3 regions of the Kitasatospora sp. NPDC051705 genome follow, and region 1 is predicted to be linked to each of the others. Evidence: riboswitches for the same ligand, from Rfam matches in the RefSeq annotation. Region 1 holds a riboswitch; each other region holds the start of a gene.
The links. A riboswitch is a leader RNA that binds a small molecule or an ion and turns the genes downstream of it on or off. The one in region 1 is predicted to bind cobalamin.
Positions count from the first base shown of each region.

Region 1 (10,312 bases):
TACTCCGGGAGGTGCGGTTCGGTGGGCTGGGAGGCCAGGGCCTGCGAGCTTCGGGCGGCGTGGTCGCGGTCGCCGACCAGCACGGCGTCGACGCCGTCGGTGTCGGCCAGGCGGACCTGGACCGCCTCGCGCAGCGAGGTGGGGAGGTTCTTGCCCACGTAGTCGGCCCGGATCGGGAGCTCGCGGTGGCCGCGGTCGACCAGGACGGCGAGCTGCACGGCGCGCGGGCGGCCGATGTCGCTCAGCGCGTCGAGCGCGGCCCGGATGGTGCGGCCGGAGAAGAGCACGTCGTCGACGAGGATGACGAGCTTGCCGTCGATGCCGCCGGAGGGGATCTCGGTGTGCTCCAGGGCGCGGGCGGGCTTGAGCCGCAGGTCGTCCCGGTACATGGTGATGTCCAGGGTGCCCAGCGGGATCTCGCGCCCGGTGATCTGGGCCAGCCGGCCGTGCAGGCGGCGGGCGAGGTGGACGCCCCTGGTGTGGATGCCGAGCAGCACGACGTCCTCCGCGCCCTTGGCGCGCTCGACGATCTCGTGCGCTATCCGGGTGACGACCCGGGCGATGTCCGTTCCGTCCAGCACCTGGTGCGGCGGTCGCGGCGTCGAATCCTGCTGTGTGGTCATGCCGAAGCGGACCTCCTTCCCCGCCTCACTGGACGGGCCTTAAAGGATGTCTGGGACGACCCCCGCCGACCGGGCGAGGGCTTCCGGTCATCGTATCAGCGCGCCGGGAGGCAAACGGACGTCCGTCGTTCCGCTTCGGCGGTTCACGCCCCGGACGCACCCCCGATGCGGGCCATTCGCACGACTGCCCCATTCGGCTTGACGCAGCTACCTTACTCTACGTAACCTCACAGTGAGTTACGAGACGGACGTCGAACCCACCGGTAACGGCGTCGGCAATCGCCCGTGACCCACCACTGAACGCGAAGCAATCTCGTCCGGGGAGATCAATGTCCAGCGACTACGCGAAGCAGCTCGGAGGCAAGCTCCGAGCCATCCGCACTCAGCAGGGGCTCTCCCTGCACGGTGTCGAGGAGAAGTCCCAGGGGCGCTGGAAGGCAGTCGTCGTCGGCTCGTACGAGCGCGGCGACCGTGCGGTCACCGTGCAGCGGCTGGCCGAGCTGGCGGAGTTCTACGGCGTGCCCGTGCAGGAGCTGCTGCCCGGCGGCACCCCCGGCGGCGCGGCCGAGCCGCCGCCGCGTCTGGTCCTCGACCTGGAGAGACTGACCCAGGTCCCGTCCGAGAAGGCCGGCCCGCTGCAGCGCTACGCGGCGACGATCCAGAGCCAGCGCGGCGACTACAACGGCAAGGTCCTCTCGATCCGCCAGGACGACCTGCGCACCCTGGCCGTCATCTACGACCAGTCGCCGTCGATCCTCACCGAGCAGCTGATCTCCTGGGGCGTGCTCAACCCCGACGCGCGCCGCGCGGTGCGCGAGGAGGAGGCGAGCTGACGCTCGCCGCACCGGCTCCCGCCAGCGCGAGCACGCAGGTACCAGCAGAAACGTCACGGCGCGGCTCCCCGGATCCCGGGGGCCGCGCCGTCGCGCGTCCGGCGCCGGCCGCACCACCGCCGCCCGGCGGTCAGCAGACCGTCCCCAGGCTGTAGCCGGGCTGCGCCGCCACGCCGTCCAGCCGCACCGGCCGGGCCGACGGCGCCCAGTCCTGCCCGCCGCTCGACCAGGCCCAGGAGGCCGGCAGGTACTCCCCGCAGGAGGCCGCCGAGCCCTGCGACCCGTGCAGCACCGCCACCCCGGGCAGCTCCAGCGCCAGCCCCGCGCAGAGCACCGCGCAGACCAGCTCCAGGTCCTCGTCGTTGATCCGGACCACGCCGTCCTCCCACTGCAGCACCCGGGCCGCCGCCGTCAGCCGGCCGCCCGGCGCGTCCACCCGCAGCCGCAGCTCGTACACCCCGGCACCGGCGCCGACCAGCATCCGGCGGAACACCTCGCCGCCGCGCTGGTAGGCGGCGCGCACCCAGCGGGCGTGGTCCTCGTCGGCCTCCCCCGCGCCCCCGACCAGACCGCCGTCCAGCAGCAGGTCGGCGTGGCAGAGCGTCAGCCCGTTCTCCCGGGCCCGGACCAGCCGCGGCGCGAAGTCCCCGGCCAGCTCCTCCCCCTGATAGGCCAGCAGCTGGGTCTGCAGCGGCGGGTTGACCAGGTAGCGGTCGCGGGCGGCCGGCTCCGCCGGGTCCAGCCCGTGCAGGACGCAGAACTCCTCGAAGTCCTGCGGGTGGAACATCCGGGCCCGCACCACCTCGAAGCGCTCCACCGCGTCGGCGAGCAGTTCGGCCGTGTCGGCCAGGTAGCGCTCGAAGTCCGGTGCGTCCGACAACCCCCAGGCACGGGCCCGGGCGAAGTCCGCCGCACTGGTCAGCACGCCGATGACGAACGCCTGCTCGCCGCCCTCGGCCCGCTGCCGGCGGTGCGGCGCGCGGGCGACGGGCCGCGGGCCGGCGGCGGTGCAGTCGGAGTTACGGCGGGCGCGGCCCTTGCGGCTACTCATCGGTGGCTCCTGGCATCGGCGGCGACCGCCGGGCGACGGTCAGCGGCGGGCTCGCCGCTGACCGTCTATCTCCCCATCACCGCGCGCCGCACACGTACGGCGTGTCACAGGAATGTAACCGACGGTAAGTCGCGGTGAACTCCGCGGAAATCAGGCCCCGCGCGGCACCCGGGCCAGCTGCCTGGACTGCGCGACCAGCCGGCCGGACTCGTCCCAGACCTCGGCGTCCTCCTCGAAGTAGCCGCCGGCCACGTTGCGGGTGGCGTGGGTGACCCGGAGCCAGCCCGGGACCGGCCTGGCCCGCAGGTGGACGGTCAGCTCCACGGTCGGGGCCCAGCCGGGCAGGCCCAGGTCGAAGGTGACGGGCGGCAGCGCGTCGGCGACCAGCAGGAGCAGCAGCGGGTCGGGCTCGCGCCCGTCGGCGAGCCGGAACCAGCCCTGGATCCGCCCGTTGCCGGAGGGCTGACCGAGCGCCCAGCCCACGGTGGACGGGTCGAGCCGCAGGTCGAAGCGCTCCAGCAGCGCCGCCTGCTCGATCAGCTGCGGCGGGGCGTGCTCGACGCCGATGCACTGGTCCGGCGGCGGCAGCTGCGGCGGCTGCGCGGTGGTGCGCACGTCGCCCTCGACGGTGGAGAGGTCGCCGTGGCTGGCCACCACGCGCAGGCGTTCGACGCCGTCCTGGCTCAGCGAGGCGGTGCCGGTGGAGAGGCCGCGGCCGCTGCGCAGCACCTCGGTGCGGACGGTGGCCGGGCCGGGCGTGGAGGCGGACAGGTAGTAACCGCTGATCGACACCGGGTCCGGGTGGTCGGCGTGCTCCAGCGACAGCGCGTGTCCGGCGACGGCGAGCAGCATCCCGCCGTTGACCCCGCCGCCGATCTGCCAGCCGGGGCCGAGTTCGGCCTCGTAGCGGCCGGGCTCGTCGGCGTGTCTGGTCAGGGCGATGCCCCGGTCGAACTCGCTGCGGGTCGCGGTGGTCATGGGGGTGGCCTGCCCTTCACTGCGGGGACGTGTGCGGCTGCGCCCGCCAAGTTACTGGCGAGTAGATCACCACCTTACGCCGCCCGGGTGAAACGCGCGACGGCCGTCGCACCCGGGATCCGGGTCCGACGGCCGTCTGCGGGGCGCCACCGCCTACCGGCGGATGCTCGGCTTCAGCTCCAGGAAGCGCGCGAGCAGGCCGTTGACGAAGGCCGGGGAGTCGTCCGTGGAGAACTCCTTGGCGATCTCGACCGCCTCGTCCAGGACGACCGCGTCCGGGACGCCGTCCTCCCAGATCAACTCGTACGCACCGAGCCGCAGGACGTTGCGGTCCACTATCGGCATCCGGTCGAGCGTCCAGCCCACCGCGTACTGGGAGATCAGGTCGTCGATCCGACGGGCGTGCTGGACGTACCCCTCGATGAGTTCCATGGTGTACTCACCGACCTGCGGGGTGCCCTCCTCCGGCTTGGGCTCGCGGGCGCGGGCCACCCAGTCGGCGAGGACCTGCTGCGGGTCGACCCCGCGGTGGTCGGCCTCGAAGAGGATCTGGAAGGCCCGGGTACGGGCCTTGCTGCGTGCGGCCGACACGGACTTACTTCACCCGGCCGAGGTAGCTGCCGTCGCGGGTGTCGACCTTGACCTTCTCACCGGTGGTGATGAAGAGCGGCACCTGGATCTCGGCGCCGGTCTCCAGGGTCGCCGGCTTGGTGCCACCGGTGGAGCGGTCGCCCTGGACGCCCGGCTCGGTCTCGGCGATGGTCAGCTCGACGGCGGCCGGGAGCTCGATGTAGAGCACCGCGCCCTCGTTCTGCGCGACCAGGGCCTCGAAGCCCTCCAGCAGGTACTTGGCGGCGTCGCCGACGACGGCGGGCTCGATGGTCAGCTGGTCGTAGGTGTCCATGTCCATGAACACGAAGTTCTCGCCGTCCTTGTACGAGAACTGCATGCCGCGCTTGTCGACGTTGGCGGTCTCGACCTTGGTGCCCGCGTTGAAGGTCTTGTCGACGACCTTGCCCGTCAGGACCTCCTTGAGCTTGGTACGCACGAAGGCCGGGCCCTTGCCGGGCTTGACGTGCTGGAACTCGACGACGGACCAGAGCTTGCCGCCCTCCAGCTTGAGGACCATGCCGTTCTTGAGATCGTTCGTGGAAGCCACGGGCGCACTTACTCCTGGATATAGCTGTCAAGGAACCAAGGGGTGCGTCCTGCCGCCGACGGCCCGGGGGCCGCGGTCACAGGGCGAGGAGCTCCTTGGTGGTGATGGTGAGCAGCTCGGGCCCGCCCTCCTCGAGGGGGCGCACCACGAGCGTGTCCTCGATCCGGACACCGCCCCTGCCCGGGAGGTGGACCCCAGGACCGACGGTGACCGGTACGCGGCTGTCCAGTTTACCCATGTCCGAAGGGCCGAGGCGCGGCGCCTCCCGGATCTCCAGCCCGATGCCGTGCCCCACCGGGTGCGGGGACGCCTCGGTGTGGCCGGCCGCCTCCAGGATCTGCCGCGCGGCCCGGTCGGGCACGTACTGCTCCACGCCTGGTCCGAGCGCCTCCCGGGCGGCCCGCTGGGCGCGGAACACCAGCCGGTGCAGCTCGACCTGCCAGGGCGCGGGGGCGGCGCCGATCACGAAGGTCCGGGCGGTCGAGATGCCGTAGCCGCGGTACTGGGCGCCCATCACCACGGTCAGGAAGTCACCCTCCTCCACCCGGCGGTCGGTCGGCTGGTGGGCGGGCTGCCCGGAGTGGCTGCCGGTGCCGACGGACACCGGGAAGGCCGCCCGGTCCGCACCGTGGTCGATCATCCGGCGTTCCAGCTCCATCGCCAGGTGCCGCTCCGTCCGCCCGACCAGGATCGACTCCAGGAGCTCGCCGAGCGCCTGGTCGGCGATCTCGGCGGCGATCCGCAGGTCGGCGATCTCGTGCTCGTCCTTGACCACCCGCAGCCGCTCCACCAGCCGGTCCAGGTCGGCCAGCCGGGCACCGCCGGACAGGCCGGCCACCGACCGGTGCCGGCTGACGGTCAGGTCGTGCTCCTCCACCGCCAGCGCCGCCAGCCTGAGCCGCGCCGCGGCCTCGGCCGCCGCCAGGGCGGTGTCCGCCCCGGCCGGCACCGGCACCTGGGTGACGTCCGGGGCGATCAGGTGCTCCCCGGTGTCGTCCGGCGGCAGGTCGTCCGGCAGCGCCAGCAGTGCGCGGTCCCTGGTGAGCAGCAGCGTCGCCCCGCAGGGCGCGCAGCCGGTCAGATACCGCACGTTCGCCGCCCGGGTGATCAGCGCCGCATCGGCCCCGGCCGCACTGCAGTGCTCCCTCACCCGCTCCCGCCGACCCGCGTACGCATCAGACATGCGTCGAGCCTACGAAGCCGCACCCCGTTCCGCCCGCCGAGCACTCCCGAGGGGGCACGTCGCCGCTGCCCGCACGCCCCGGCTCGCACCCCGGGCCGACCGGTTCGGGGCTGTCACTGCCCGGTCGGCTGCCAGCGCTTCTCGACCCCGGCCAGCTTCCAGTAGCCGATCGCCGCGGCCCAGACCACCACGAAGAGCCCGGCGATCGCGTACCCGACGTTGTCCAGCGAGATGTCCGCGATCCAGCCGCTCACCGGGTCGGTCAGGTCGAGCTTCTCGTGCAGCACGCCGACCAGTTCGATCGTGCCGATGACGAAGGCCACCGCGATCGACAGCCCCGTGATCGTCAGGTTGTAGTACACCTTGCGCACCGGGTTGGAGAAGGCCCACTGGTACGCGAAGTTCATGAACGTCCCGTCCAGCGTGTCGAACAGGCTCATCCCGGCCGCGAAGAGCAGCGGCAGGCAGACGATCGCGTACCAGGGCAGCCCGGCCGCCGCGCCCGAGCCCGCCATCACCATCAGGGTGACCTCGGTCGCGGTGTCGAAGCCCAGGCCCAGCACCATGCCCACCGGGAACATCTGCCCCGGCCGGGTGATCGACCGCGTCGCCCGGTTCAGCACCCTCGCCAGGAAGCCGCGCGAGTTCAGGTGCTCCTCCAGCTGCGCCTCGTCGTACTTCCCGGCCCGCATCGCCCGGAACACCTTGAGGATGCCCACCAGCGCCGCCAGGTTGAGCGCGCCGATCAGGTACAGGAACGCGCCGGAGGCCGTCGTGCCGACCATCCCCAGCCACTGGTGGGTCGTCGACTCGTCGTCCATCAGGGTGTTGGCCAGCTGGGCGCCGCCCGCCACCAGGGCGGCCATGATGACCACCATCGAGGAGTGCCCGAGGGCGAACCAGAAGCCCACCGACACCGGGCGCTTGCCGTCCGCCATCAGCTTGCGGGTGGTGTTGTCGATCACCGCGATGTGGTCGGCGTCGAAGGCGTGCCGCATGCCGAGGGTGTACGCGGTGATGCCCAGGCCCACCCCGAAGACCTGGGTGCCGACCGCGTAGTTGTGGGGCGCGACCAGGAAGAACAGCGTCCCGAACGCGACCACGTGCATGGCCAGGATCACGCCCATCAGTCCGGCCGTGCGGACGGTGTCCTCGCGCTTCCAGCGGAACGTCGGCAGTGCGGACGGCGCCGCCGGCGCCCCGGGGGCGGCGGTTTCGGGCAGGGTCATACGCGGATCACGCTCCAGCACCTCGTGGAAAGACTTCGTGAGATGCCGTGGCCGGTCTCCTGGCTTACGGGGCACCCGTACCCGCCTTCCCAGACGCGCGAAGCGCCCAGTGGCGTCGTGGATACGGACGACTCCCCCCGATCACAGTGGCGAGGGCCGCTCCGGACTGGGACCCCTGAGGGTCCGTCACCGGTCTTCCCGAGCACCACGGCGGGCAACACCGTAGGGGGCCCGGCTCCACCCATGCAAGGCTGCGCACCTGCGCAGGTGTCCAGGATCACAGGCCCCGGCCTGCGAGAATGTCCGCATGCATCTCGTACCGGCCGACCGCGCGGACCACCGCACCATCGACGGACACCGGGTCTGCGAGGCCATCGCCGCCATCGGCGACACCGCGCACGTCCGCACCTGGGCCGAGCGGTTCTCCCTGCTCGCCGACCCGGGCCGGCTCGCCCTCCTGCTCGCCCTGCACCGCGCCGGCCCGCTCGCCGTGACCGACCTCGCCGTCGCCACCGGTATGCGCGACCCCGCCGTCTCCCAGGCCCTCCGACTGCTCCGCACCGCCGGCGTGGTCACCGGCGACCGCGACGGACGCGTCGTGCGCTACCGGCTCGTCGACGACGCCCTGCGCCCCCTCCTCGACCCCTGCGCCGCCGCCGACCACCACGAACCCACCGCTGCCACCGGCTGACCCGCCCCGGACGGACCCGCCGGAGCGGGGCCGGATGAGTACGATCTTCGTGTGCTGAACCGCCTGCGGCGCCGGCCCCGGCCCTGGCCCGACGAAGACCGCTGGGAGACCTGGCCCGTCCGGGCCCGCGTCCTCGCGGTCGCCCGCACGCTCACCTCGGCCACCCGGGTGCTCGACGTGCTCACCCTGCTCGTCCGCCCGCAGCTCGGCGTCCGGTGCTACCTCACCGTCAACCCGGGCTCGGCGTTCACGGCGGGCCTCGGCCCCTACCTGGCCGACCAGCAACCCGCCGTCACGGTCATCCCGTGGGAGGAGGCCGTCCGGTACGAGTTCGACCTCGCGGTGTCCTGCGCGGTCCACGCCTCCATGCACCGGCTGCGCGCCCCGCTCGTCGTCCTCCCCCACGGCGCCGGCTACAACCGCCTGGTCGCCGAGTCCACCGGGGACGGGGTCAGTGCCGCCGGCCTGTCCCGTCAGGAGCTCACCCACCGGGGGCGGGTCTTCCCCGCGGTCATCGGGCTGTCCCACGAGGAGCAGTTCGAGCGGCTGGCGGCCACCTGCCCCGAGGCGCTGCCGCACGCACGGGAGGTCGGCGACCTCACCTTCTCCAGGATGCTGGCCAGCCGCGGCCGGCGGGACGCCTACCGCGCCGCCCTCGGGGCCGTCGACGGCCGGCGCCTCGTCGTCGTCACCTCCACCTGGAGCAGGCACTCCCTGGCGGCGCACTGCCTCGACCTGCCGCGCCGGCTGGTCACCGCGCTCCCCGCCGACGAGTACGCCGTGGCCGTGGTCCTGCACCCCAACGTCTGGGACCGGCACGACCCCGAACTGCTGCTGGCCACGGCCCGGGGCTCCGGCCTCAGGCTGATCCCCCCGCACCAGGGCTGGCAGACCGCCCTGGTCGCCGCCGACCTGCTGATCGGCGACCACGGATCGGTCTCCTTCTACGGCGCGGCACTGGACCGCCCCACCCTGCTGGTGGCCACCGGCGCCGCCGAACTCGACCCGGGGTCCCCCACCTACGCCTTCGGCCAGGCGGCGCCCGCGCTCGACCCGGACGGCGACCTGCACGCCCAGCTCGAAGCGGCCGTCGCGACGTACGACCCGGAGCTGCTGCGCCCCGTCACCGACCGCTCCCTCGGCCAGCGCGACCGGGCCGTCCCGGCCCTGGCCCCCGTCCTGTTCGGCTTCCTGGCGGACAAGGTCGACGACCTCACCACCCCCACCGCCCTGCCGCCCTACCCGGCCCCGGTACCGCTCCCGGCGGAGCGGCCGACCGCCTACGACGTCGAGGGCGAGTGCGCGGACGGCGAGGTCTCGGTACGCCGGTACCCGATCGACCCGCAGGGCCACCCCCGGGGCTTCTTCGCCCTGGACGCCGCCGAGACCACGGTGGAACTGCGCTCCGTGGCCGAGGTCCTGGCCAGGACGGAGGTCGACGCCGAGGAGCCGGCCGGGCGCTGGATCGTCGAGGCCGCCGACGGGATCCCCGGCCTCGCCGTGACGGTGGCCGCCCTCGCCCGGGACCGCTGCGCGCTCCGGCTGCGCACCGGCGAGCTCCTGGAGGCACGCGCCGAGGCCCCGTGGGCCGGCGCCGAGCCCCGGCTCGACCCGCTGCTGCTCGGCGCGGCCGTCGCGCTCTGGCTCGCCGAGGGCGGCGCCCCCGGCACCCTGCCCGACCACGGCCTCACCATCCGCACCGGCCGCCACCGCACCCGGGTGGCCTTCACCCCGCCGCCCTGAGGCCTTTTCCCCCGGCACGGTGACGGTTTCAGCCCTTCAGCTCCTCCAGCCGGCCCCGCGCCCGCTCGGCGAGTGCCGCGTCGCCCAGCTCCTCCGCGAGCGCGGCGAGCAGGGTGAAGGCCTCGGCCTCCTTGGCCCGCTGGCCGAGTTCGCGAGCCCGCCGCGCGCAGTCCTCGGCGGCCCGGGCGGCGAGGTCAAGCCGCCCCAGCGCGCGCTGGGCCCGGGCCCGGACCAGCGGCAGCCGCATCAGCATCGGGTCGCCGGTCTCCTCCGCCCGCGCCGTCGCCTCGTCCAGGACGTCCAGCGCCTCCGCCGCGCGCCCGGCCGCGACCAGCGCCTGGGCGACGTTGTAGCTCTGCACCACCACGCCGTGCGGATCGGTGCGGTTGTCCTCCAAGGCCAGCCGGAACAGCTCCACCGCCTGCTCCGGGCGCCCGTCGGCCAGGCAGAGCAGCCCGTGCGTCTCGTGCAGCACACCGCTCAGCTGCGGCTCCCCGACCAGCGGCAGCTGCTCCGAGGCCAGCGCCAGCTGCTCGGCCGCGCGGGGGAAGTCCCCGAGCTCGTAGTGGGCGCGGGCCAGCTGGTTGCGCATCCGGATCACCGCGTCCGGGCGGTTGTCCCACTGCGCCGACTCGACGCCGAGCCGGTGCGTCTCGATCCAGTCCCCGTAGTTCTTGCCGCTGTGGTAGAGCGCCCAGAGCGATTCGCACAGCCGCCACACCTCACCGTGCCAGCCCTGTTCGGCCGCCGCCCGCACCGCCTCCCGGAGGTCGGCCCGTTCGGCCCGGAGCCACTCCAGCGCCTCCGCCTTGGAGGCGAACT
Region 1 is NZ_JBITCO010000009.1:247,320-257,631, forward strand. It holds gene pyrR (bifunctional pyr operon transcriptional regulator/uracil phosphoribosyltransferase PyrR) at 1-623, opposite strand, end outside; gene ACIA8Q_RS15175 (transcriptional regulator) at 953-1,456, shown strand; gene ACIA8Q_RS15180 (hypothetical protein) at 1,587-2,507, opposite strand; gene ACIA8Q_RS15185 (thioesterase family protein) at 2,658-3,485, opposite strand; gene nusB (transcription antitermination factor NusB) at 3,639-4,076, opposite strand; gene efp (elongation factor P) at 4,081-4,644, opposite strand; gene ACIA8Q_RS15200 (aminopeptidase P family protein) at 4,721-5,827, opposite strand; gene ACIA8Q_RS15205 (HoxN/HupN/NixA family nickel/cobalt transporter) at 5,941-7,056, opposite strand; cobalamin riboswitch at 7,088-7,281, opposite strand; gene ACIA8Q_RS15210 (metalloregulator ArsR/SmtB family transcription factor) at 7,364-7,747, shown strand; gene ACIA8Q_RS15215 (hypothetical protein) at 7,799-9,490, shown strand; gene ACIA8Q_RS15220 (hypothetical protein) at 9,519-10,312, opposite strand, start outside.

Region 2 (10,312 bases), on a different contig from region 1:
TCAGGAGGAGATCCCCCTCATGACCGCCCGTACCCAGCGCACCCGGCTCCTCGCCGCCGGCGCGGTTGCCGCCACCGTCTCCCTCGTCCTGACCGGCTGCGGCAGCAGCGGCTCGTCCTCCTCGGCCGGCAGCAGCGGCGCCAACGCGTCCGCCTCGGTCAAGGCGGTCACCGCCGACCCCACCCTGGTCTCCCAGCTGCCGGCCGACGTGAAGTCCTCGGGCAAGATCGTCGTCGCGGCCGACGCCTCCTACGCGCCCAACGAGTTCCAGGACGCCTCGGGCAAGGTCATCGGCATGGACGTCGACCTGGCCAACGCCATCGGCCAGAAGCTCGGTCTCCAGGTCGAGGTCCAGAACTCCCCGTTCACCGCGATCATCCCGGGCATCCAGGCCAACAAGTTCCAGCTGGGCATGAGCTCCTTCACGGACAACAAGGACCGTGAGGCCACCGTCGACATGGTGACCTACTTCTCGGCGGGCACCAGCGCGGCGGTCAAGAAGGGCAACCCGGACAAGATCGACGCCAACGACCTCTGCGGCAAGAAGGTCGCCGTCCAGACCGGCACCACCCAGGCCGACCAGATCAAGGACGTCATCAACCCGGCGTGCGTCAAGGCCGGCAAGCCCCCGGTGCCCAACGACGGCGACAAGTTCGACCTGCAGACCGACGTGACCCAGGCCGTGGTCTCCGGCCGCGACCAGGTCATGCTGGCCGACTCCCCGGTCGTCGACTACGCCATCAAGCAGACCAACGGCCAGCTGGAGCAGCTCGGCACCGTCGAGGGCAAGGCCCCGTACGGCATCGTCCTGACCAAGGGCTCCGCGCTCGCCAAGCCCGTCCAGGGCGCCGTCCAGTCGCTGATGGACGACGGCACCTACAAGCAGATCCTCGAGAAGTGGGGCGTCCAGGCGGGCGCGATCACCCAGTCCCAGATCAACGGCGCCACCAGCTGACCCTCCGCCAGTTCCCCACCCCCCTGAGGCCACTGTGAACCATTCCGATCAGGGGACGGCGCACCCGGGACGGCCCGAAACCTTCAAGGCCGTCCCGGTCCGCCACCCCGGCCGGTGGGCCGGAGCCGTCGTCGTCGCGGTCCTCGCGGCCATGATGCTCCACGCCCTGATCTTCAATCCCGCCTTCCAGTGGGACGTCGTCAACACCTACCTCTTCGACTCCAGCATCCTGCACGGCCTGGGCGTCACCCTCGAACTGACCGCGCTGTCCATGGTGATGGGCGTCGCCGGCGGCATCATCCTCGCGGTGATGCGGCTGTCGCCGAACCCCCTGCTGTCCGGCACCGCGTGGTTCTACATCTGGGTCTTCCGCGGCACCCCCGTCCTGGTCCAGCTGGTCTTCTGGAACTTCATGGGCGCGCTCTGGCCCAAGCTGTCGATCGGCATCCCGTTCGGCCCGGAGTTCTGGTCCGAGTCGACCAACACGCTGATCCCGGTCTTCACCGCGGCGCTGCTCGGCCTGGGCCTCAACGAGGCCGCGTACATGGCGGAGATCGTCCGCGGCGGCATCCAGTCGGTGGACGAGGGGCAGACCGAGGCGGCCCACGCGCTCGGCATGAGCCGGTTCGCGACCATGCGCCGGATCGTCCTGCCGCAGGCCATGCGGGTGATCATCCCGCCGACCGGCAACGAGACCATCTCGATGCTCAAGACCACCTCGCTGGTCAGCGTCATCGCGCTGGAGGAGCTGTTCCGGGCCGGGCAGAACATCTACTCGCGCACCTTCCAGACCATCCCGCTGCTGATCACCGTCAGCCTCTGGTACCTCTTCCTGACCTCCGTGCTGACCGTCGGGCAGTACTACGTCGAGCGGTACTACGCTCGGGGTACCAGCAGGACGCTGCCGCCGACCCCGCTCCAGCGCGTGCGCGGCCTCTTCCGCGGCAAGCCCGCGCCGAAGACCGAGCACGACGTCGTCCCGGGGCTCGAGGGAGGTGGTCACGCATGACCGATCTGACCAAGCAGCCGCAGGACGCCGCACCGGGCGAGCCGATGGTCAAGGCCGAGGGCGTGCGCAAGTCGTACGGCCTGGTCGAGGTGCTCAAGGGCATCGACCTGGAGGTCAAGCCCCGCGAGGTGTTCTGCCTCATCGGCCCGTCGGGCTCCGGCAAGTCGACCTTCCTCCGGTGCATCAACCACCTGGAGAAGATCAACGGCGGACTGCTGTCCGTCGACGGCGAGCTGGTCGGCTACCGGCGCAAGGGCGACAAGCTCTACGAGCTCAAGGACCGCGAGGTCGCGCTCAAGCGGCGCGACATCGGCATGGTGTTCCAGCGCTTCAACCTGTTCCCGCACATGACCGCCATAGAGAACGTCATCGAGGCGCCGGTCCAGGTGAAGGGCGAGTCCAAGGCCGACGCCCGCGAGCGCGGGATGGCCCTGCTGGAGCGGGTCGGCCTGTCCGACAAGGCGAAGAACTACCCGTCGCAGCTCTCCGGCGGCCAGCAGCAGCGCGTGGCGATCGCCCGCGCACTGGCCATGAAGCCGAAGCTGATGCTCTTCGACGAGCCCACCTCCGCGCTCGACCCGGAGCTGGTCGGCGAGGTGCTGGACGTCATGCGCGGGCTGGCCGAGGAGGGGATGACGATGATCGTCGTCACCCACGAGATGGGCTTCGCCCGCGAGGTCGGCGACGCGCTGGTGTTCATGGACGGCGGCGTCGTCGTCGAGTCCGGGACCCCCCGCGACGTGCTCACCGACCCGCAGCACGAACGCACCAGGGCCTTCCTCTCCAAGGTCCTGTAGATCCCTACCGTCGGCGCCCGGCAGGCTGCTCCTGCCGGGCGCCGACGTTTTCCCCACTCGGGTAATAGGCTGGAAGCAGTCAGCCCGTTACCGACACTTCTGGAAGGACCGCCGTGGAGCTCGCCTCGTACGCCGACCTCGCCGTCCGGCTGGTGAACACCGAGGAGCCCGAGCGCGGAACCGACTCGCTGACCTCCGTCGAGGCCGTGCGCGAGCTGTTCTCCGACTCCTCGCGGGCCGCCGCGCTGGCCGACGAGTCCGACCTGCCCCGGCTGCGGGCGGTGCGGACCAGACTGCGCGGGGTCTTCGAGGCCGCCGCCGAGAACGACGAGGTCCGGGGCGTCGACCTGCTGAACAGCCTGCTGATGGAGTACCCCGTCAGCCCGCTGGTCTCCGGGCACGACTACCTGGACGACGCCGGCCGGCCCCGCTGGCACCTGCACCTCGCCGACAACTCGCCGACCGCCACCGCGCACTTCAGCGCCGTCGCCTGCATGGGCCTGGCCGTGCACCTGACCGAGCTGGGCGCCGACCGGCTCGGCATCTGCCAGGCCGCCCCCTGCCGCAACGCCTACCTGGACACCTCGACCAACCGCTCCCGCCGCTACTGCTCGGACCGCTGCGCGACCCGCGCCAACGTCGCCGCCTACCGGGCCCGCAAGCGCCAGGAGGCGGAGGCCGCGGCGCCGGGCAACACCCCCTAGCGCGGCTGCGGCGGGTGGACGTCCTCCACCCAGAGGCCCAGCCGGCGGGCCAGGCCCGGGACGGCGGCCAGCCGGCCGCCGAGCAGCAGCCGCTCCAGCCGGCGGCCGGGCGCCAGCCAGGCCGGGCGCGGGCGCAACCGCAGCAGCACCCGGCCGAGCACCAGCTCGTCCGGCACCGGGCCGTAGCTGCGGCTGTCGCTGTCCACCGGCCGGTTGTCGGACAGCAGCCACCAGCCCGCCGGGCGGCGCTCGGCGGCCCGCTTGACCACCAGCAGGTCCTGCTGGAAGGGGTGCCGGAAGAGCACCACCGCGCCCGGGCGGATCGGCGCGCCGTAGCGCACCAGCAGCTGGTCGCCCTCGCGCAGGGTCGGGACCATCGAGGGCCCGGCCACGTCGACCAGCCCGAACGGCAGCGCGCCGCCGCCCCGGGCGCCGCCCCCGGCTTCCGCGCTCCGCGCCACGACTCCTCCTCCCGACCGAACGGTCCCAGTCTGCCGCACGGATCGTCACCCCGTTCGATGTCCGGATTACCCCGGTTCCGGGTCCGCCTTTTGCCCTAGGCCCACCGCCCGATCGCGAAACCCGCAGGGCGGAAGGGTAATCTCGGGCGCGGGAAGACGATCTAAGGAAGGACTCCCATGTTCTCTCGTCTGTTTGCACCGCGCGCCACCGCCCACGCCCACTGCGACCTGCCCTGCGGCGTGTACGACCCGGCGCAGGCCCGGATCGAGGCCGAGTCGGTCAAGGCCACCCAGGAGAAGTACCAGGCCAACGAGGACCCGCACTTCCGCGCCCGCGCCGTCATCATCAAGGAGCAGCGCGCCGAGGCCGTCAAGCACCACATCTCGGTGCTGTGGAGCGACTACTTCAAGGCCCCGCACTTCGAGAAGTACCCGCAGCTGCACGCGCTGATCAACGACACCCTGAAGGCCGCCTCGGCCGCCAAGGCGTCCACCGACCCGGCCACCGGCCAGGCCCTGCTGGACCTGATCGCCGAGGTCGACAAGATCTTCTGGGAGACCAAGCAGGCCTGAGCCTGACGCGTCGCCACCCGACCGCCCCCGTCCGCACCGCCGGACGGGGGCGGTCGTGCGTCCACGGCCGACCCGGCCGGGACCCACCCCGGTAAGGGTTGCCTAGCCTGAGTGGCTGTTATGCTGCCAGGGCGTCCGAGGGGGAAGTCCGGTGTGAGTCCGGCGCTGACCCGCAACGGTGAGCGCGGCCCGCACGGCCGCGCCAGCCCGATCGCCCCCGGCCGCTGACCTCCCGACAACTCGCCGTGGACTGCGAGGGGACGGCGCCGCACGGGCCCGCGCCCGCCCGGCGCCCGCCCCCGCGCGCCCGCGGCCCGAGGCAAGGCGCACAACCCCGGTGAACGAGCGCAGCGAACGGACCGTCAACAGGTGCGCGCGGGCCCACGCCCGTGTGCGGCCCGGCGGGGCCGGCACGTGAGCGGCGCCGCGGCCGCGCCGCCCGCCCGGCGGATACCCGCCCCGCCCCTCGCCCTCGGCCTGGCCGTCGCCCTGCTGCTCTCGCTGGTCTGCGGGGTCGCGCTGGGCGCCGCCGGCCTCGGCCCTGCCCGGGTGCTGCGGCTGCTCGCCGCCGGGCTGACGGGCGGTCGACTGGAGGCCGACGAGGCCGCCGCGTACGCCATCGTCTGGGAGATCCGGCTGCCGCGCACCGTGCTGGCCGCGGTGGTCGGCGCCGGGCTCGCCGCCACCGGGGTCGCCGTGCAGGCTCTGGTGCGCAACGCGCTGGCCGATCCGTTCGTGCTCGGGATCTCCTCCGGCGCGGCCGTCGGCGCCAACGCCGTCCTGCTGCTGGGCGCCTTCGCCTCGCTCGGGGTGTGGGCGATCTCGGCCTCCGCCTTCGGCACCGCGCTGCTCGCCATGGTGCTGGTCTACCTGGCCGCCCGGACCGCCCACGGACTCACCCCGCTGCGCCTGGTGCTCACCGGCACCGCGCTCTCCTACGGCTTCTCCGCCGCCACCGCGCTGATGGTCTTCGCCGCCGCCCGCGGCGAGGCCGCCCGGGACGCCATGATGTGGCTGCTCGGCAACCTCGGCGGCGCCACCTGGGGATCCGTCCCGATCGTCGCCGCCACCGTGCTCGCCGGCCTGGTCCACCTGCACTGCTCCGCGGGCCGGCTGGACGCGCTCGCCATGGGTGACGAGACGGCCGCCTCGCTCGGCGTGGACCCGGACCGGCTGCGCCGCGAGCTGTTCGTGGTGACCGCCGCCGTCACCGGCACGGTGGTCGCGGTCAGCGGGGCGATCGGCTTCGTCGGGCTGATGGTCCCGCACCTGGCCCGGATGCTGGTCGGGGCCGGCCACCGCCGGGTGCTGCTGGTCGCGCCGGTGGCGGGTGCGCTACTGCTGGTCTGGGTGGACATCGTCTCGCGGACCCTGCTGGCGCCCGCCGAACTGCCCGTCGGGGTCGGCACCGCGGTGCTCGGCGTGCCCTGCTTCCTGTTCCTGATGCGCCGCCGCGGCCACGCCCTCGGGGGGCGCTGATGGACCTCTCCCTCGACCGGGTCTCGGTCGACCTGGCCGGTGCCCGGCTGGTCCACGACGTCGTGCTGAAGGCCGCCGCCGGGCAGGTGGTCGGTCTGGTGGGGCCGAACGGCAGCGGCAAGTCGACCCTGCTGCGCTGCGTCTACCGGGCGCTGCGGCCCGCCGCCGGGGCCGTCCTGCTGGACGGCGCCGAGCTGCACGCGCTCCCCGCCCGCGAGGCCGCCCGGCGGGTGGCCGCGCTGCCGCAGGAGCACTCCGCCGAGTTCGACTTCACCGTCGCCGAGGTGGTCGCGATGGGCCGGCTGCCGCACCGGAGCGGGCTGGGCGGGCCGGGCCCGGACGACCGCGCGCGCTGCGCGCGGGCGCTGCGCCGGGTCGGCGCCGAGCACCTGGCCGGACGGGGCTTCCCGAGCCTGTCCGGCGGCGAGAAGCAGCGGGTGCTGATCGCCCGCGCGCTGGTCCAGGACCCGCGGCTGCTGGTGCTCGACGAACCCACCAACCACCTGGACATCGCCCACCAGTTGGACGTGCTGGCGCTGGTCCGGGAGGCCGGGCCGACGGTGCTCACCGCCCTGCACGACCTCAACCTGGCGGCCGGCCACTGCGACCTGCTGTACGTGCTGCGGGCCGGCCGGATCGTCGCCTCCGGGCCGCCCGCCGAGGTGCTCCGGCCCGACCTGCTGGCCGAGGTGTTCGGCGTCCGGGCCACCCCCGTCCGGCACCCGGTGACCGGCGCCCTCCAGCTGCTCTTCGACCGTGTCCACCCCACCCGCTAGGAACCCGCTTGCGCACCAAGGCCGTTGCCTCCGCCGCCCTGCTCGCCCTCGGACTCACCGCCTGCGGCGCGGAGATCGCCCCCGGCGACGCCGCCGCCGGCTCCGCCCACTACCCGGTGACCGTGCAGAACTGCGGCACCGCGCTCACCTTCGACCGCAAGCCCGCCCGGGCGGTCACCAACGACGTCGGCATCACCGAGCTGATGCTCGCCCTCGGCCTCGCCGACCGGATGGCCGGCTACGTGATGCCCGACGACAAGGGCCGGGTCGACCAGGTCGCCTGGAAGGACGGCTACCAGCGGACCGCGTGGCTCTCCAGGAAGGAGATCACCAAGGAGATCGTGCTGGACGCCCGGGCCGACCTGGTCTTCGCGGGCTGGCACTACGGCTTCGACGAGGGGAGCGGCTTCACCCCGCAGGCGCTGAAGGACCTCGGCATCGGCTCGTACGTGCTCAGCGAGTCCTGCCGCAGCGGCCGGGGCCCCGAGCGCGGGGTGATGTCCCCGCTGGACGCGCTCTACACCGACCTGGCCAACCTGGGCGAGGTCTTCGACGTCCGGGACCGCGCCGACCGGCTGATCGCCGACTTCCGGGCGCAGGTGGCCGCCGTGCCTGAGCCCGCGCACCGGCCGTCCGTCTTCCTGTACGACAGCGGGAAGGACAAGCCGTACACCGCCGGGAGGTTCGCCGCGCCCCAGGAGATCATCGCCAGGGCCGGCGGGACCAACGTGACGGGCGACCTCGCCGACAGCTGGACCACCGTCGGATGGGAGAGCGTCGTCGAGCGCGATCCCGAGGTGATCGTGATCAACAACTACGGGGAGACCGGCGCCGAGGCCAAGCGCGCCTTCCTGAAGTCCTTCCCGCCGCTCGCCGGCGTCTCGGCGGTCCGGAACGACCGGATCTTCGTCCTGGACTACGTCGACCTGGTGGAGAGCCCGCGCAACCCGGCCGCGATCACCGCACTGGCCGCCTACCTGCGCACCGTCCCCGCCCGCTGACCGGCGGCCCGGATCCCGCTCCCCCGGCGGGCCCGCCGGCCCGGCCCGCCGGGCGTACGCTCGGAGGTGCGAGCCGACGGACCCGACCGGAGGAGCGAGATCATGACCACCACGGCGGCGCCGTCCGCCTTCGACACCCGTGCGCTGCGCGAGGGCATCGAGCGCAGCGACCCCGCGGCCCTGCTGGCCCTGTACGCGGACGACGCGGAACTGCGCGTGGTCGACCGCAAGACCCAGCCCAGCCACCCCCTGGTGATGCACGGGCGGGACGAGATCGCCGCCATGCTGAACGAGGTCTACAGCCGCGAGCCCACCCACACCCTCGAACAGGTGGTGGTCCAGGGCGAGCACGTCGCCTTCATGGAGTCCTGCCGCTACCCCGACGGCGTGCGGGTGCTGATGACCTCCATGGCCGACCTGCGGGACGGCAGGATCGTCGACCAGACCTCGATCCAGGCCTGGGACGAGACCGGGCCCGCCCAGTAGGCTCGTCGGCATGATCCGCACCGCCGTCGCCACCGACGTCCCCGTCATCCACGCCATGGTCCGCGAACTCGCCGAGTACGAGAAGGAACCGCACGCGGCGGTGGCCACCGAGGAGCAGCTGCACGACGCTCTGTTCGGTGCCAGTCCCGCGCTCTTCGGCCTGGTCGCCGAGGACGAGGCCACCGGCGAGCCGGTCGGCTTCGCCGTCTGGTTCCTCAACTTCTCGACCTGGCGCGGCACCCACGGGATCTACCTGGAGGACCTCTACGTCCGCCCGGAGGCCCGCGGCGGCGGCCACGGCAAGGCCCTGCTGCTGGAGCTGGCGCGGATCGCCGTCGAGCGCGGCTACGCGCGGATGGAGTGGTCGGTCCTCGACTGGAACGAGCCCTCGATCAACTTCTACAAGTCGCTCGGCGCCGTCCCGATGGACGACTGGAGCATCTTCCGGCTCACCGGCGAGGCGCTCACCGCCGCCGGGAGCCGCTGAACGGTCCGCCCGAACCCCTGCCACCCTGCGTCGCGATGGCTTACCATGAGTGACTCCCGAGCCCCGGACGGCGTGCGGAAAGCGGTAAGGTCTCAGGCGGATACGCGGCGTCCGGCCGCCCTGCGAGGGGTATGACCGGTACGTACCGCACCACCCCTCTGGACAGTTGGGGCGAAGCAGTTGAGCCAAGCAACAGACAGTGCCGCGGCCACCGGCCCGGAAGCACAGCGCGTCACCCAGGAGGTGAGGGTGTCCCAGATCGACGGCGAGCCCGGAGTGCAGGACTTCGTGGAGGTCCGGCTGCCCGCGGCAGGGGCCTACCTCTCGGTCCTGCGAACAGCGACGGCCGGCCTGGCGGCGCGGCTCGACTTCACCCTCGACGAGATCGAGGACCTTCGGATCGCGGTCGACGAGGCCTGCGCCATCCTGCTCCAGCAGGCGGTGCCCGGTTCCGTCCTGTCCTGCGAGTTCCGGCTGGTCGGCGACTCGCTGAAGGTGACGGTCGCCGCCCCGACCACGGACGGCAAGGCGCCCGAACGCGACACCTTCGCCTGGACGGTGCTCTCCGCACTGGCCGGCGAGGTGGACTCCTCGGTCGCCGAGGACAAGACCGTGTCGATCAGCCTGCACAAGAAGCGCGGCGGCCCCGCCGCCCACTAGACGGGCGTCGAGCAGCACCGCGCGAAGGGCCGTCCGTCCGCCCCCGATCCGGGGCCGGGCGGGCGGCGCCCGGTACCGCCCCCCAGCGGTACGACCAACGAGAAGATGCCGGGGCCAACGGGCCCCGGTGCTCCCGGAACGGAACGGGGGAATGGCCGTGAGTGATCTGGACCGTACCGGCCTCGCGACGGCGGGCCCTGCCGTACCGACCCAGGCGAGCGTTCCCGGCCTCGCCGCCAACGACGATGCGCACCCGAAGGACGCCCACCGGATGAGCCACCCGACCGAGCCGACGTCTGATCCGACGCCCGCCTCGCCGACCCCGCCCGAGCCGGCGGACGAGGCGGGGGACCTGCGGGGCGCGGTGCCCACCCAGGGCCCGCACCGCACGGGCGCGCCGGACCGGGAGGCGGCCCGCGCGCTGTTCGTCCGGCTGTCGGCGCTGCCCGAGGGCTCCCCGGAGCGCGTCGAGCTGCGCAACCAGCTGGTGCGGATGCACATCCCGCTGGTCGAGCACCTGGCCCGGCGGTTCCGCAACCGGGGCGAGCCGCTGGACGACCTCACCCAGGTCGCCACCATCGGCCTGATCAAGTCGGTGGACCGCTTCGACCACGAGCGCGGGGTCGAGTTCTCCACCTACGCGACGCCGACCATCGTCGGCGAGATCAAGCGGCACTTCCGCGACAAGGGCTGGGCGGTCCGGGTGCCGCGCCGGCTGCAGGAGCTGCGGCTGTCGCTCACCACGGCGACCAGCGAGCTCTCCCAGCGGCACGGCCGCTCCCCCACGGTGCACGAGCTCGCCGAGCACCTGGGCATCTCCGAGGAGGACGTCCTGGAGGGTCTGGAGTCCGCCAACGCGTACTCCACGCTGTCCCTGGACGTCCCGGACAGCGACGACGAGTCGCCGGCCGTGGCGGACACCCT
Region 2 is NZ_JBITCO010000008.1:255,678-265,989, reverse strand. It holds gene ACIA8Q_RS14050 (ABC transporter substrate-binding protein) at 20-955, shown strand; gene ACIA8Q_RS14045 (amino acid ABC transporter permease) at 990-1,964, shown strand; gene ACIA8Q_RS14040 (amino acid ABC transporter ATP-binding protein) at 2,009-2,761, shown strand; gene ACIA8Q_RS14035 (CGNR zinc finger domain-containing protein) at 2,875-3,465, shown strand; gene sodX (nickel-type superoxide dismutase maturation protease) at 3,462-3,842, opposite strand; gene sodN (superoxide dismutase, Ni) at 4,104-4,499, shown strand; cobalamin riboswitch at 4,598-4,737, shown strand; gene ACIA8Q_RS14020 (iron ABC transporter permease) at 4,914-5,978, shown strand; gene ACIA8Q_RS14015 (ABC transporter ATP-binding protein) at 5,978-6,754, shown strand; gene ACIA8Q_RS14010 (ABC transporter substrate-binding protein) at 6,763-7,755, shown strand; gene ACIA8Q_RS14005 (nuclear transport factor 2 family protein) at 7,858-8,241, shown strand; gene ACIA8Q_RS14000 (GNAT family N-acetyltransferase) at 8,252-8,728, shown strand; gene ACIA8Q_RS13995 (anti-sigma regulatory factor) at 8,978-9,388, shown strand; gene ACIA8Q_RS13990 (RNA polymerase sigma factor SigF) at 9,546-10,312, shown strand, end outside.
Region 2: it holds a riboswitch for cobalamin, as region 1 does, so the genes downstream of both, ACIA8Q_RS14020 (iron ABC transporter permease) here and ACIA8Q_RS15205 (HoxN/HupN/NixA family nickel/cobalt transporter) in region 1, are expected to answer to the same signal.

Region 3 (10,312 bases), on a different contig from region 1:
CCCCTCCGAACCGCCGGTCGACGGGCGTGCGGGCCCGTCCCGGCACCCCGCCGTGCCCACCACGGCCCCGGCCTGGTCCGCCTGGGGTCCGGCACGGCCCGCCGGAAGCGGCCGCAGGGCGTACAGCTGCAACGACGCGCCCTGCGGCCGCTTCCGCACACCCTCGCCAGGGCGCGTACGGGCCGCTCCGCCCCCCGGGTTCCGCCGGCACCCCCGCTGAGACAAGAGTCACCAGCCGCGTCCGGTCCCTTGGGAACCGGACCGGGTCGAGCTACGGTCGTAGGGGTGGGACGCGCAGACGCGCCTCCCCCGGACACATGAACGAGCAGGCGGGTTGCCCACCCACCGTGTGCTCCCGATAGCATCCACCGGGACAGCAAGCCGTCCCTCTATTACCCGATCCCGCGGTGGCCCCCGTCCAGCGGCCATGATCCCCCGCGACAAAGGTCTTCGATGCCCATCAGCCCGTCCCCTCACTCCTCCGTCACGGACCGCGATGCCCTCGCAGCCACGACGGCCGGTCGGCGACCCCGCGTGACCATCGCGCGCGGAGCCACCCCCTGGTTCGTCCCCACCCTCGCCACGGCCGCCGTGACCACCGCCCTCACCCGGCGCAGCGGCAAGTGGGCCCTGGCGGCGGTTCCCGCCTGCGCGCTCGGCGCCGGCATGCTGTGGTTCTTCCGCGACCCCGAGCGTGAGATCGGCACGGGCAGAGTGATCTCGCCCGCCGACGGCGTGGTGCAGAGCATCGACGCCTGGCCGGACGGCCGCACCCGGGTCGCGATCTTCATGAGCCCGCTCAACGTCCACGTCAACCGCGCGCCGCTGCCCGCCACGGTGACCTCCGTCGAGCACGTCGCCGGCGGCTTCGTCCCGGCGTTCAACAAGGACAGCGACCAGAACGAGCGGGTCGTCTGGCACTTCGACACCGAGCTCGGCGACATCGAGATGGTGCAGATCGCGGGGGCCGTGGCCCGCCGCATCGTGCCGTACGTGGCCGCCGGTACCAAGGTCGAGCAGGGCGACCGGATCGGCCTGATCCGGTTCGGCTCCCGGGTCGACACCTACCTGCCGGCCGGCGTCGAGGTCGGCGTCGAGGTCGGCCAGAAGACCACAGCCGGGGTGACGCGCCTTGACCGTGACTGATCCTGAGACAATCGTCGGCCTGGACGACGAGGAGACGGCCCTGCGCCGCCGCCGCTGGGCGCGCGACCGCGAGCTGCGCGCCCCGCGCTCTCCCCAGCACCTGTCCACCGCCGACTTCCTGACCCTGGGGAACGCCGTCTGCGGCTTCCTGGCGATCTACTCGATCACCACCGGGGTCCTCGTCCCGCACATCACCAACCCGGACGCCGCACCCGACCGGCACAGCGCCGCCACCGCGGTGACCCTGCTGCTCATCGGCTCGATGTGCGACCTCTTCGACGGCCTGGTGGCGCGCAAGCTGCGCTCCTCCGCCCTCGGAGCGGAACTCGACAACCTGGCCGACCTGATCAGCTTCGGCATCGCGCCGGCCTACTTCGTCGCGGTCTGGGGCATGGTCTCCCAGGGCTCCAACAGCAAGCTCTCGGCACTGATCGCGCTGACCGTGCTGCTCGCGGTCGTCCTGCGGCTGGCCCGCTTCTCGGCCGTGAAGATGCGGCCCGGGGTGTTCCAGGGCATGCCCTGCCCGATGGGCGCGATGACGGTCATCGCCATCGTGCTGCTCGACCCGCCGTTCCTGCCCGGTCTGCTCGCCATCTTCGGCGCGGCGTACCTGATGGTCAGCCGGATCGAGTACCCGAAGCCGCAGGGGCTGCTGGCCACCGCGACGCTCTGCTGGATCGTCGTCTCGATCGGCTGCCTGGCGGCCTGGGCCACCGGCCTGCCCGGTGGCGACGCGCTGATGCACGTCGGCGCGTTCGCCCAGATCACGCTCGCCGCGATGGCCCCGCTGCTGGTCATCCGGCGCAAGGTCGGGCAGAAGGTCGGCGACGTCCGCGCCCGGCGGGCGGAGTCCCGGCTCGGCTGAGCCCGCCCCGAGCACAACGGGAAGGGCCCCGGATCCACCAGGATCCGGGGCCCTTCCCGTTGTGCTCCGTCCGGGCGCCGCGCCACGCGTGGCCCGGTGCGGACGCCGGGCTACGCGCCGCCGGTGTGGACGCTGAAGGCCGAACGACGGGCCGCCCGCGCCACGCCCGGATCCGGGTGCACGCCCGAGACCGCCGTCAGCACCGAGGCCGCCCGCGGGTGCCCCGACTGCCGGGCCCGGGCGAACAGCCGCACCGGATCACCCGCCGAGGCGCCCTCGACGTGGCCCACCAGCAGCTCCGTCTCGCCGTGGTCCAGCACCGCCGCCGCGGTGTCCACCCACAGCCAGGCCGCGTCCTCGGCCCCCAGCACGTCCGCCGGGGACACCCCCTCGTCGGCCCGCTCGGCCAGCCACAGCAGCGCGTAGGGGCGCAGCACCGGCTCGTCGACCGCCGCCCGCACCGCCTGCTCGGCCGGGCCGCCGGCCACCCGCAGCGCCTCGAAGGCCAGCCCGCGCACCAGCGCGTCGTCCCCCTGCGCGGCGTCCAGCAGCTCCGCCACCGCGCGGTCCGCCGGACGGGCCGCCACCCAGGCGCGGAACTCCGCCCGGGCCGGGCCCGGCGAGTAGTCCGCGCAGGCGTTCAGCAGCTCGAAGGCGCTCTGCTCGATGTGCCCGGCCGCGGTCTGCGCGACGGTGCAGATCTCCTCCAGCTTCGCCCGCACCGCCCAGTGGCCCAGCGGCGACAGCTCGGCCGCGTCGTCCCGGCGCTCCACCGCGCCGACGGCCGTCAGGCCGTCCAGCATCCAGTCCAGGACGGCGGCGACGTCGGCGGGCGACGGCGGGGTGTCGATCTGCGGCTCCCGGCAGGTGCCGCGGACGGCCGACACGGCGGAGGCCGCGTGCGGCACCGGCGACAGGCCGGAACCGTCCGTCCCGCCCACCCGGCGCTCGTCCAGGCCGCGGCGCAGCAGCTCCAGCAGCTCGCTGTCCGCCACCGGGGCGGCCACCAGGTGCAGGAAGGAGAGCAGTTGCGGGGCCTGGTCCACGGCCTGGCCGGCCAGCACCGCGAACACGCCGCGCAGGGCGGCCGGCGGCACCGGGGCGAGCAGCGTCCAGGCGTCGAACAGCGCGGACCAGCCGCGCACCACCGCCTCGTCGTCGTGCTCCCAGGCGTGCAGGCGCCAGCCCGGCCCGGCACCGCCGTCGCGGGCCTCGACCAGGCCGACCAGCAGGGCCTGACCCCACGCCTTGGTGGCGGCGCCGACCGTCATGGCCAGCGCCCGGCCGGCCGCGCGGGCGTCGTCCGGCAGCAGCTCGCCGCGCTTGTCGACCTCCTCCAGATCGCCCGCCCAGCGGGCGATCCGGACGGCGTCCACCAGCATCCGGCGGGCCAGCGGCGCCAGCTCGGCCGGCGCCGGGAAGCCCTCGGGCACCGGGACCCGGCCGCGACCGGGCGCAGGAGCCGGACCTCGTCGGCGGGGTACCCCGGCCCCGCCCGGCCTGCCACCGGCGGGCCGGTGGGCCGTACCGGGGAGACGGGTCACCGTCGCACCGGTACCGATCGTCGGCGGGAGCGGGGCATCACGGTCGCGCGGATTCCGAGACGTCACGTCGAGCAGTCTTCCCCTTGTACCGGCCTTCTGTCACATCCGGTTGGCCGTACGGACGGGCTGTCGTCCACAGCACCTCCACAAGATCGGGCAACAGAGGCAAACCGCCTGGCCGGAAACGTGTGGCGGGGCCATGCCAGCCCGGCGGGAGGGCCTCGGCGCCGGTCGCGCTCCCCGTCCGTCCGGTCACTTTCCGTGCCCGTCGGCCACCCCGGCACGGGCCGCGGCGAGGATCTTCGGGGACGATTGACGGCGTTTGCCGATCATGCGGGTGACGGTGCGGAAATCCGGCTGAAACGGCATTCCGCACCCGTCCGGAACCGGCCGCCGCGAGGAATTCCGGAGCCGCCGGAACGGCCCGGCGCGACCACCGGGAATGGCGTGGAAAGTCGGCCCGGCCGACTTTCCGCACACGGCCGACGAGGGCCGGCGGGGAGCGGGTGCCGTCGGAAGTCGGCCGTTCGAACGACACCGGCCCCGGGGTGCCGCCGGCCGCGTCCACCCCGCCTCTCCACCCCGCCTTTCCGCAGCCGCCTTTGCGCGCCGGCGTTTCCGCACCGGCCGCGCCTCCCGCGGGCGGCCGCGGGGGGCGGTCGCCGCCCGGACGGATCAGAGCAGGGGGGTGAGCCAGCGGCGCAGGAGTTCGGTGTAGTGGGTGGGGGCCGAGTTCCAGAGCGCGGCGTGGTCGGCCCCCGGGAAGGTTTGCAGGCTGACCACGTCCTGGCGGAGCCCGGCGAGGCGCTCCGCGCTGCGGAAGGGGGCGAGCTGGTCGTCCGGGCTGTGCATCAGGAGGGTGGGCACCCGTAGGTCGGCACCCTCGGCGATCCGGGTGAAGTCGGCGAGGTCGACCCCCGTGCGGCCCTCCGCGGCCAGCGCGCCGAGCTCGGCGGCGGGGCCGGTGTACCCGGCCCGCGCGGCGCGGCGGCGGGCGGTGGCGGGCAGGTCCAGGACGGGCGAGTCGAGCACGATCCCGCTGATCGCGTGCGCCCAGGAGGAGCGGGCCGCCGCCTGCAGGACCATGGTGGCGCCCACCGACCAGCCGTACAGGATGACCCGGCCGGCCCCGTTGTCCAGCGCCAGGCGCATCGCCGACTCGACGTCGCGCCACTCCGTCTCGCCGAAGTGGCTGAGCCCGTCCGGCGAGGCCGGGGCGCCCTCGTCACCCCGGTAGGTGACCGCCAGGGCGGGCAGCGAGAGCCGGTCCAGGACGGGGAGCACCGGGAGGGTCTGCTGCCGGTCGCCGCCGGGGCCGTGCACCAGGATCACCCAGGTGCCGCGCTTGCCGTCGAGGAACCAGACCGGCAGCGCGCCGAGCTCGCCGTCCGCGGCGGTCTCGCGGTACGGGAGGCCGAGCGCCGCGGTCGGGTCGCCGAGGTGGACGCGCGGGGTGAAGCGGACCTCGGTGCCGGGTGTGAGGGTGCCGCGGTCGGCGCGCAGGAGCTTGCGGGTCACGCCCTGCTCGTCGCTGTGCAGGACGTCCTCGACGACGGCGTGGCCGTGGTCGTCCCACTCGACCGCCCAGCGGCCCGGGCGCAGGCTCGCGGGGCGCCGGGTGAAGGTGATCCGGCCGGCCGCCAGGCTCTGCACCAGGACGGGGCCGGAGCCCTCGACGGCGGCGGCCGGGCGGACCGTCCGTTCGGAGGCCCGGCGGCCGATGACCAGGACGGCGGCCCCGGCACCGACGGCGGCGGCGGCCACGACGGCCGCGGTTCCCCAACGCATATCGCTCCCCGCTCTGACGGTCGGACGGTCTTGGACCGGACGGTGTTCGAGCACCAGTTCACCGGGAGGGCGGCCGGGCGGCCACCGGGCTGGGCCGTCCGGGGCACGACGGGGCGGCCGGCGGGGGTGCGGGCGGCGGGCGGGAGGCGGGCGGGCTGGAGGGGTACGGGCGGCGGTTCGGCGCGGGCAGGCGGGGGCGGGCGGGGGCGGGCCGCGGCGTCAGACCGGGATGTCGGTCCGGCGCCGCCCGAGCAACTCCCAGAAGCGCTCCGCCAACGGCTGCTCGCGGACCGGGTCCGGCACCGCGGCGGCCGGGGAGCCCCAGCTGCCGCTGCCCCAGTGGGAGGAGACCTGGTTCTCCTGCTGGAGGGCCGTCAGCACGGCCGCCAGGTCGTCCTCGTGGACCGGCACGATCCGGGCGACGGCCCGGACGTGGGCCTGCCACCGGCCGTCCACGCACTGGCGCAGGCACCGGTCGAGCTCCTCGCGGCGGCCGGTGACGTCGACGAGCTCGCGCAGCCGCAGGCCGAGCACCTGGGCGAGCGCGTGGGTCTGGGCCTCGTCGCCGTCCCACCGGCCGGTCAGCTCGGCGTCCTGGTAGCGGCGCAGGGCGACCCCGATCCGGCGGGCGGCGGCGTCCTGGTGGAGTTCGCGGGCGACCCGGAAGTCCCGCAGCCGGGTGGGGCGGGTGCCCATCAACTGGACGGCGGGGCACCAGAGCGCGCGGGCCAGCGCGATGAACTCCTCCTCGGTCGGCCGCAGCTCGCCGCTCTCCCAGGCGAGGACGTGGGTGGGCAGCAGGCGGACGCCGTGCGCGGCCATCCCGCCGACGACCTGGTCGGGGGTCAGGCCGAGGCCGGCCCGGTGGGCTCGGGCGGCGCCCGGCGAGAACGGCACCGGGGGCAGGGCGGGGGGCTGTCTGCGTCGCATGGGAACGAACGGTAGGTGCGGGTGGCGGCGGGCCCCAGCCGCCGAACACACGAAGCGGCCCTGGAGGTCCCTACGGACCGCTGGACGATCGCACAGGGTGTCATGCCCCTGCGGGCGGGCGGATCGGAGGTACCGACGGAGGTGCCGACGCGGGCCCCGCCGCCCGTCGCCGCCGCCCGGCCGGGAGCCCGCGGCCGCCCCGCGGCCCCCGGTCCCGTGTGACCAACCCCTCCGTGACCTCGGTTGACTCCCGGTTCGGCCGCGTGATGGGATCCGGGGGCCAAACGGAGGCATGCAGAGGAAGCCGGTGCGAGTCCGGCGCGGTCCCGCCACTGTCACCGGGGAGCACGCTCGGCAGGTTGCCACGGCGCGCCGTCAGAAGCCGCTGGAAGGCCCGGGGGTGCGTCCGACCCGGAAGCCAGGAGACTCTCGCCCCCGCTACGTCGAGCCAGGGCGCGGACCCTGAGTGAGGACACGCACGCGATGCAGGCTGCCCCGCCCCGCCGGACCCGACGCTGCCTTCCGCCGCACCCCCCGGTCCCGCCGCACCCGGCCGCCGCCCCCGCGAACCCGCCGCACCCGACGTGCGCCCGCTGACCCGCGCGGCGGCGTTCGCGCTGGGCGCCCTCGCGGGCTACGCCGCCGACGCCCGCTACGCCGACCCCCGCCGCGGCCACCCGGTGGCCGTCTTCGGCTCCGCCGCGGCCAGGCTCGAGCGCCGGCTCTGGCGGGACGACCGGGCGACCGGCGCCGGCTACACGGCCCTGTGCGCGGGCACCGTGGCCGCCGCCGCGGTGGCCCTGGACCGCACCGCGGGCCGGCGCCCGCTCGGCCGCGCGGCCCTGGCCGCCGCCGCGACCTGGACGGTGCTCGGCGGCACCTCGCTGACCCGGGAGGCCCGCACCATCGGCCGCTCGCTGGCCGCGGGCGACCTGACGGCGGCCCGGGCCCGGCTGCCGCACCTGTGCGGCCGCGACCCGAGCGCGCTGGACGAGCAGCAGATCGCCCGCGCGGTGGTCGAGTCGGTGGCCGAGAACACCGCCGACGCCGTCGTCAACGCGCTCGTCTGGGGCGCGCTGGCGGGCACGCCGGGGCTGCTGGCGTTCCGCGCGGTGAACACCCTGGACGCCATGGTCGGCCACCGCTCGCCGCGCCACGCCCGGTTCGGCTGGGCCTCGGCCCGGCTGGACGACGTGGCGGGCTGGCCGGGCGCCCGGCTGACCGCCCTGCTGACCGTCGCCGCCGCGCCGCAGCCGCGCACCGCCTGGCGGGTCTGGCGCCGGGACGGCTCGGCGCACCCGAGCCCGAACGCCGGCCAGGCCGAGTCCGCCTTCGCGGGCGCGGTCGGCGTCCGGCTGGGCGGCACCCTGCAGTACGGCGAGCGGGTCGAGCACCGACCCGTCCTGGGCGCCGAACTGCGGCCGGTCACGGTGGACGACATCGAGCGGGCCTGCGTGCTCTCCCGGAGGGTGGGCGCGCTGGCCCTGGGTACGACCGTGGCGGGGCACGTCGCACTGCGACTGCTGGCCGGCCGCGGAAGCAGAAGCGGAAAGGGACGGGCATGAGCAACGCGCTGCTGGTCGCAGGGACGACCTCGGACGCGGGCAAGAGCGTGGTGACGGCGGGCATCTGCCGCTGGCTGGCCCGCCGCGGGGTCGCGGTGGCGCCGTTCAAGGCGCAGAACATGTCGCTGAACTCCTTCGTCACCGCCGACGGCGCCGAGATCGGCCGGGCCCAGGCGATGCAGGCGCAGGCCGCCCGGGTGGAGCCGGAGGCGGCCATGAACCCGGTGCTGCTCAAGCCCGGCGCCGACGGCCGCAGCCAGGTCGTGCTGCTCGGCCGGCCGGTCGCCGAGGTCGGTGCGCTGGACTACCGCGAGCGCAAGCCCGTCCTGCTGGAGCGGGCCCTGGAGTGCCTGGCGGACCTGCGCCGCCGCTACGACGTGGTGGTCTGCGAGGGCGCCGGCTCGCCCGCCGAGATCAACCTGCGCGACCGGGACATCGCCAACATGGGCCTGGCCACCGCGGCCGGACTGCCCGTGGTGGTGGTCGGCGACATCGACCGCGGCGGCGTCTTCGCGGCCATGTACGGGACGCTGGCGTTGCTGTCCGCGGAGGACCAGCGGCACGTGGCCGGCTGGTTCGTCAACAAGTTCCGCGGCGACGCCCGGCTGCTCGCCCCCGGGCTGGAGATGCTCCACGGGCTGACCGGCCGCCCGGTGCTGGGCACCCTGCCGATGCTGCCGGGCCTGTGGCTGGACGCCGAGGACTCGCTGGACCTGTCGACCGTGGTGGACCGGGTGGACGGCCGCGGCCCGCTCGGCGCGGACGTGCTGCGGGTGGCCGTGGTGCGCTTCCCCCGGCTCTCCAACTTCACCGACGTGGACGCGCTCGCGCAGGAGCCGGGCGTGCTGGTGCGCTGGGCGACCCGGCCGGAGGAGCTGGCCGACGCCGACCTGGTGGTGCTGCCCGGCACCCGGGCCACCGTCGCCGACCTGGCCTGGCTGCGCGAGCGCGGCCTGGAACCGGCGCTGAAGGCCCGCGCGGCGGCCGGGCTGCCGGTGCTCGGGGTCTGCGGCGGCTACCAGATGCTGGCGGGCTCGATCGTCGACGAGGTGGAGTCCGGGGCCGGCGAGGTCGCCGGTCTCGGACTGCTGCCGACGCGCGTGCGGTTCGGCGCCGAGAAGGTGCTCGGCCGGCCGGTCGGCGAGGCGTACGGGCACCGGGTCGAGGGCTACGAGATCCACCACGGGGTGGTCGAGGTGGAGGGCGGCGAGCCCTTCCTGGACGGCTGCCGGGTCGGCCAGGTCTGGGGCACCACCTGGCACGGCGCGCTGGAGAACGACGGGTTCCGCCGCGAACTCCTGCGCGAGGTCGCCGGATCGGCGGGCCGCGCGTTCGTGCCCGCGCCGGACACGTCCTTCGCCGAGGCGCGCGAGGCCCGGCTGGACCGGCTGGGCGACCTGATCGAGGAGCACGCGGACACCGACGCGCTCTGGAAGCTGATCGAGGGCGGGGTGCCGGCGGCCGGATCGCTGCCGTTCCTGGCGCCCGGGGCACCTGGGGAGTATGCATGAGTGACGTCCGCTATCCGTTCACCGCGATCGTCGGCATGGCCGACCTGCGGCTCGGGCTGCTGCTCAACGCGGTCTCCCCGGCCGTGGGCGGCGTGCTCGTGCGCGGCGAGAAGGGCACCGCGAAGTCGACGATGGTGCGCGCCCTGGCCGGCCTGCTGCCGTCCATCGCCGCCGTCGACGGCTGCCGCTTCGCCTGCGACCCGGCCGGGCCGGACCCGCAGTGCCCGGACGGCCCGCACCCGGCCGCCGGCAGCCACGAACGCCCGTCCCAGCTGGTCGAGTTGCCGGTCGGCGTGGCCGAGGACCGGATCGTCGGCTCGCTCGACCTCGAGCGGGCGCTGGCCGAGGGCGTCAAGGCGTACGAGCCGGGGCTGCTCGCCAAGGCGCACCGCGGCGTGCTCTACATCGACGAGGTCAACCTGCTGCAGGACCACGTGGTGGACCTGCTGCTGGACGCCGCCGCGATGGGCCGCTCCTACGTCGAGCGCGAGGGCGTGTCGGTGCGGCACGCGGCCCGCTTCCTGCTGGTCGGCACGATGAACCCGGAGGAGGGCGAGCTGCGGCCGCAGCTGCTCGACCGCTTCGGCCTCACCGTCGAGATCGCCGCCACCCGGGAGCCCGCCGAGCGGGCCGAGGTGGTCCGCCGCCGGCTCGCCTACGACGCGGACCCGGCCGGCTTCGCCGCGCGGTTCGCCGAGGACGAGCGGGCGCTCGCCGGGCGCATCACCGCCGCCCGGGAGCTGCTCCCGGAGGTCGAGCTGACCGACACCGCACTGCGGCAGATCACCGCGGTGTGCGCCGCGTTCGAGGTGGACGGGCTGCGCGCCGACATCGTGATGGCCCGCACCGCCGTCGCGCTCGCCGCCTGGGACGGACGCACGGAGGTGCTGGAGGAGGACGTCCGCAAGGCCGCCCGGCTGGCCCTGCCGCACCGGCGCCGCCGCAACCCCTTCGACGCCCCGG
Region 3 is NZ_JBITCO010000024.1:36,759-47,070, reverse strand. It holds gene ACIA8Q_RS25905 (phosphatidylserine decarboxylase) at 454-1,146, shown strand; gene ACIA8Q_RS25900 (CDP-alcohol phosphatidyltransferase family protein) at 1,133-2,011, shown strand; gene ACIA8Q_RS25895 (hypothetical protein) at 2,122-3,444, opposite strand; gene ACIA8Q_RS25890 (alpha/beta hydrolase family protein) at 4,231-5,343, opposite strand; gene ACIA8Q_RS25885 (transcriptional regulator) at 5,563-6,273, opposite strand; cobalamin riboswitch at 6,570-6,702, shown strand; gene ACIA8Q_RS25880 (cobalamin biosynthesis protein) at 6,858-7,838, shown strand; gene ACIA8Q_RS25875 (cobyric acid synthase) at 7,835-9,349, shown strand; gene ACIA8Q_RS25870 (putative cobaltochelatase) at 9,346-10,312, shown strand, end outside.
Region 3: it holds a riboswitch for cobalamin, as region 1 does, so the genes downstream of both, ACIA8Q_RS25880 (cobalamin biosynthesis protein) here and ACIA8Q_RS15205 (HoxN/HupN/NixA family nickel/cobalt transporter) in region 1, are expected to answer to the same signal.